DNA from 2 places in the Xenorhabdus bakwenae genome. Region 2 is predicted to be linked to the other one. Evidence: predicted binding sites of a transcription regulator. Region 2 holds the regulator's gene; the other holds the start of a gene.
What was found. Region 2 encodes PurR, which represses purine synthesis genes. Its sites were predicted from a motif close to CANGCAAACGTTTGCNTG; they were not measured.
Positions count from the first base shown of each region.

Region 1: purM (phosphoribosylformylglycinamidine cyclo-ligase) is a predicted target of PurR. The motif match lies at 1,307-1,324, and genes of this name have one in related genera.

Region 1 covers NZ_CP119194.1:526,546-529,765, forward strand. The annotation lists gene purN (phosphoribosylglycinamide formyltransferase) at 1-55, opposite strand, end outside; gene purM (phosphoribosylformylglycinamidine cyclo-ligase) at 200-1,243, opposite strand; partial or broken gene upp (uracil phosphoribosyltransferase) at 1,468-2,095, shown strand; gene uraA (uracil permease) at 2,171-3,220, shown strand, end outside.
Region 2 covers NZ_CP119194.1:785,052-788,271, reverse strand. The annotation lists gene sodB (superoxide dismutase [Fe]) at 134-712, shown strand; gene purR (HTH-type transcriptional repressor PurR) at 1,214-2,239, shown strand; gene punR (DNA-binding transcriptional activator PunR) at 2,243-3,151, opposite strand.

The sequences.
Region 1 (3,220 bases), 260 kb from region 2:
TAATGGATTGAAGATTGCTGCCATTGCCGGAGACTAAAACGACAATTTTTTTCATAACGGGTTTTCACTGAAGAAATTCATTGATTAATATGCACTTCATTTTTTCAAGCTACAGCTTTATTGGCTGTAACTTGAAATCAATCAGACAAGCTATTTATTTTGTAATAGCTTATTTTGTAATAGCTTATTTTGTAATAGCTTATTTTATAATAACGACAGGTTGCTCATCGGCATTAATTTCAGCAATTGTTCCAATTTGCCATGCATTTTCGCCTGACGCAGTCAGATACGAAATCGCTTGTTCTGCCTGAGACTGAGGAAGTGCGATTATCATACCGACTCCGCAGTTAAATGTGCGGTACATTTCATGCTCGCTGACATTACCGGCTTGCTGTAACCAGGTAAAAATCGCCGGCCATTGCCAACTGTCAGCTTTAATTCTGGCCTGCCTATTTTCTGGCAGAACACGTGGAATATTTTCCCAGAAGCCGCCGCCGGTCAGATGTGCAATCGCATGAACATCCACTTTTTCAATCAGCGCCAGAATGGATTTGACGTAAATTTGGGTTGGGGCAAGTAAGTGATCGGCGAGTGGTTTTCCTTCAAGTTCGGTAGCCTCTGGATCTGTCTGACTTACCTCGAGAATTTTACGGATTAAAGAATAACCATTGGAGTGCGGCCCGCTGGATGCAAGTGCAATCAGGGCATCACCGGTCTGAACCTGACTGCCGTCAATAATTGCCGATTTTTCAACAACACCAACGCAAAAACCCGCGACATCATAATCTTCACCGTGATACATGCCGGGCATTTCTGCCGTTTCACCACCGACTAATGCACAGCCTGCTTGTTTGCAGCCTTCTGCTATGCCCGTGATGACACTGGCGGCTGTGTCGACATCCAGTTTGCCGGTAGCATAGTAATCAAGGAAGAAAAGAGGTTCGGCACCTTGTACAACCAGATCATTGACACACATAGCGACCAAATCAATTCCGATCGTGTCATGGCGTTTCAAGTCCATGGCCAGACGCAGTTTAGTCCCCACGCCATCTGTACCGGAAACTAACACCGGTTCTCGATATTTCTGTGGCAGGGCACATAATGCACCGAAACCACCTAATCCTCCCATCACTTCGGGGCGACGGGTCTGTTTTACGACACCTTTGATACGATTGACTAAGACATTACCGGCATCAATATCGACACCAGCATCTTTATAGCTAAGAGAGGTTTTGTTGGTCACTGCGTAGCTCCCAGGCGGTTGCATTTTTATAAATAAAACAGAACGGCGACAATTCTAACAGCCTAAGCAAACGTTTGCGATAGCTTTATATCGGTTTCCTGTTAGGTCGGGATCGAAGAAAATAACGCGTTAGTGATAAAAATTAATAGATTGGTAGTGGTTTGATACCGAAAAGGAGTTATAATCCCGCGATTTTTTTATCTGCCGGCTATTAGGAGAAACCCATGAAAATCGTTGAGGTTAAACACCCGCTAGTTAAACATAAACTTGGCCTGATGCGAGATCATGATATCAGCACCAAACGCTTTCGTGAACTGGCTTCAGAGGTGGGGAGTCTTCTGACATATGAAGCAACTGCTGATTTGGCAGTCGAGAAAGTGACCATTGACGGATGGTGTGGTCCGGTAGAGATAGATCAGATTAAAGGAAAAAAAATTACGGTAGTCCCTATCCTGCGGGCGGGCCTGGGTATGATGGATGGTGTACTGGAAAATATCCCTAGTGCACGAATCAGTGTTGTTGGTGTATATCGTGATGAAGAAACCCTTGAACCCGTGCCTTATTTTCAGAAATTAGTCTCCGATATTAATGAACGCATGGCATTAGTGGTTGATCCGATGTTGGCAACCGGTGGCTCCATGATCGCTACCATTGATTTGTTGAAAAAAAGCGGGATGCTCTGCCATTAAGGTATTAGTTTTGGTTGCTGCGCCGGAAGGGATCGCAGCACTGGAGAAGGCTCACCCTGATGTTGAACTGTATACCGCTTCAATTGATAACTATCTCAATGAAGATGGCTACATCGTCCCGGGTTTAGGGGATGCGGGTGATAAAATATTTGGCACCAAATAACATTGATAGCCGGCTAATAAGTCGGCTTTTTTGGGTTTCTGGCAAGGTGATATAAGATATAAGAGGATATCAATAATGACCCGTCGGACTATTGGCGTAGAAGAAAGACCGCCTTTGGCACAGATTATTCCTTTAAGTTTGCAGCATCTGTTTGCCATGTTTGGTGCAACCGTTTTGGTTCCCATTTTGTTTAAAGTAAATCCCGCGACAATTTTGTTATTCAATGGCATCGGAACATTGCTGTATTTATTCATTTGCAAAGGAAGAATTCCGGCTTACTTAGGTTCCAGTTTTGCTTTTATTTCTCCTGTATTGTTATTACTGCCTCTGGGATATGAATTGGCATTGGGGGGATTTATTGTCTGTGGTTTGCTGTTTTGTCTGGTGGCCCTGATTGTTAAAGTTGCAGGAAGGGGATGGATCAATGCAATGTTTCCACCGGCCGCGATGGGAGCGATTGTTGCCGTGATCGGCCTGGAATTGGCAGGTGTTGCTGCTGATATGGCGGGATTGCGTCCAGCGGCAGACACTGAAATGAATCTGACCAACCTGACCATATCTATGGTGACGTTAGGTGTGACCATCTTGGGATCGGTGATATTCCGTGGTTTTATGGCGATTATTCCGATTCTGACGGGTGTTTTAGTCGGGTATGCGCTGTCATTTTTTATGGGCGTTGTAGATTTAACGCCAGTCCGTGAAGCACCGTGGTTTGCATTACCGACGTTCTATACGCCGCGTTTTGAATGGTTTGCCATGATGACAATTTTACCTGCGGCGCTGGTGGTTATTGCTGAGCACGTCGGGCATTTAGTGGTAACAGCCAATATTGTGCAGAAAGATTTATTTAAAAACCCCGGTCTGCATCGTTCAATGTTTGCCAATGGTTTTTCAACGATAATTTCGGGTTTCTTTGGTTCAACACCTAACACGACTTATGGTGAAAATATTGGTGTTATGGCGCTGACCCGTGTGTACAGTACATGGGTGATTGGTGGTGCTGCGATAATGGCAATATTGCTTTCTTGTGTCGGTAAATTGTCGGCCGCGATCCAGATGATCCCAGTTCCTGTAATGGGCGGTGTTTCCCTGTTATTGTATGGTGTCATTGGGGCATCAGGTATT
Region 2 (3,220 bases):
ATTTAGCAGAAAAGTTGTTAAGATAATTATCAAAATAGTAACACGATAATAAGCTTAAATTTGCCCTGCCCATGGTTAGTGTCTAAGCCATGGTTTGCGGAGCCAAAAACCCGATATTAAAAAGGAGCATGCAATGTCTTTTGAATTACCAGCATTACCTTATGCCAAAGATGCCCTGGAACCACACATTTCTGCAGAAACTCTGGAATATCACTACGGCAAACATCACAACGCTTATGTTGTAAACCTGAATAATCTGATTAAAGAGACTGAATTTGCCGGAAAATCGCTGGAAGAAATTATCAAAACCTCTGAAGCTGGCATTTTCAATAACGCAGCACAAGTTTGGAACCATACTTTCTACTGGCATAGCCTGTCACCAAATGGTGGTGGCGAACCCACTGGAAAAGTTGCAGATGCTATCAACAATGCCTTCGGTTCTTTTGCTGAATTCAAACAGCAGTTCACCGACTCAGCCCTGAAAAACTTTGGTTCAGGCTGGACTTGGTTAGTCAAGAAAGTTGATGGCACTCTGGCTATTGTTAACACGTCTAATGCAGCAACCCCACTGACTGGCGAAGATAAACCAGTACTGACTGTTGATGTTTGGGAGCACGCATATTACATCGATTACCGCAATGCACGCCCCCAATATTTGGAGCACTTCTGGGCTCTGATCAACTGGAAATTTGTTGAGGAAAACCTGGCTTAATAAGATTCATTCTCATACTAACCTGAAATAATAAGGGCGGGTTTTCCTTTATTCGCGGAATTCCGCATGCTGGAGAACCCGCCCTTAAAGTAAGTGGGACTACACATTCTTCGTTTAGATCTTGATCAGATCAGACAGAGGCTTGCCAGAAAAACAATCATGATTAATGCACTACAGGCAGCCAACAATCCCAGCTTCAGATCTGTATCCATAGAACATCCTCAATGTGAAAATTAAGACACCTCAACATCCTAAATTTTAAGCAGTTATTTCCCATATATCGAAAAACCATACCGCGATATTTAATCCATACTCTTTATAGCATCGATTATTGCTTTCACTTTTGAGCTAGATCAGACAAAATTCAAGGTTTACCGCTAAATTATTGTCAACCATCACCCTGTATATAAATATATTGGCAAACGATTAACAAATAGCTATACCCGACAAGAAAGATAAAGGGTATATAAATTAGACCAGAAGGTCAGGAGTCCTTTTTTCATGGCAACGATTAAAGATGTGGCTAAACGCGCTGGTGTTTCGACCACAACCGTATCCCATGTTATCAATAAAACCCGTTTCGTCGCCGAAGATACCAAGGCCGCAGTTTGGGCCGCTATTAAAGAATTGAACTATTCTCCCAGTGCCGTTGCCCGCAGCTTGAAAGTAAACCACACCAAATCCATTGGATTGCTGGCAACATCAAGTGAAGCACCATACTTTGCTGAGATCATAGAATCGGTTGAAAATAGCTGCTATAGCAAAGGTTATACACTGATTTTATGTAATTCTCATAACAACCTTGATAAACAGAAAGCTTATCTCGCTATGCTGGCGCAAAAACGGGTAGATGGTTTGCTGGTAATGTGTTCAGAATACCCTGAGCAACTTTTGAGTATGTTGGAAGGCTATCGTAATATTCCTATGGTGGTCATGGATTGGGGAGAATCCAGAGGTGATTTTACCGATGCAATTATTGATAATGCCTTTCATGGTGGTTACCTAGCTGGCCGTTATCTCATTGAACGTGGTCATCGTGATATTGCATCTATTCCGGGACCGTTGGCAAGAAATACCGGTGGGGGCCGCCACCAAGGTTTCCTCAAAGCACTAAAAGAAGCCAATATCGCTATTCGGGATGAATGGTTTGTACAAGGTGATTTTGAGCCGGAGTCCGGTTATCAAGCCATGTATAAAATCCTGAATCAAAAACATCGTCCAACTGCTGTTTTTTGTGGTGGAGATGTCATGGCTATGGGAGCGATTTGTGCAGCCGATGAGCTGGGATTGCGCGTTCCACAAGACATTTCAATCATCGGTTATGATAATATTCGCAATGCTCGCTATTTTACGCCAGCATTAACAACCATCCATCAACCCAAAGAGCGTTTAGGGCAAATGGCCTTTTCAATGTTACTGGACAGGATCGTCAATAAACGTGAAGATGCACAAACTATCGAAGTCCACCCACGCCTTGTTGAACGGCGCTCTGTTGCAGATGGACCTTTTATCGATTATCGCCGCTGACCATTAATTTTCTTGCAGCCATTCGGCATTAAGCGTTTCGCTATCCCCCAGATAATCTAGTAACCAGCTTAATGCCGGTGAATGGCTTTTTTGCGACCATGTCAAGCAGCATGGACTGTCAGGCAATGGTTGCTCAAGTTCAAGTGTCATCAGCTTGCCTTTACGGATCAGCGGTAGAGCACGGTGTTTGGGCACCATGCCTACACACAATCCATCCATTAAGCAACTTAATCCAACATCCCAATCGGGAACAATCAGTCTCCGTTGATTATCCAAAGCCCATGTATCACGTTTAGGTAAGCTGCGGGCAGTATCTTCAAGACATAAACTGGGATAAGGCCGCATTTGTTCATCATTCAATTTTCCCGATATTACTGCCAGTTCATGTTCAGGGCTGGCTACACACAGCCAAGGCATAAACCCCATATCCCTGAAGCTATACCGCTCGCCCACGGGGGAAGCACGTGTCGCTCCGATGGCGACATCCACTCGTTCATCCACCAAAGCATCCCATACGCCATTGAAAACTTCAGGATAGACAAATAACTCAATATCTGGAAAATGGCGATAAAAATCCAAAATTAGCCGACGCGTTCGCTCTGGTTTTACGACCTGATCAACCGCAATACTAAATTGCCCCCGCCAACCGTTGGCAACCTGTTGGCACTGGTGCCGAGTGTGATTCATTTTTTTGATAACAGAACGCGCTTCTTTGACAAAAATTGCCCCCGCTTCCGTTAAATCAACGTCACGGTGACGACGTTCAAACAGAGGTATTGCCAGCCATTCTTCAAGCTGTTTTACCGTATAGCTGATAGCAGAAGGCACACGATGAAGTTCTGATGCAGCTGCGCTGAAACTTCCTGTTCTGGCAACAGCATCAACGACTTCCAGAGAGTATTCAGACCACATATATCTTCCTTTCAATTTTTTTCACGGCATGGTGCAAATATTACCGTTTCACAAGTAAAAATCATGCTA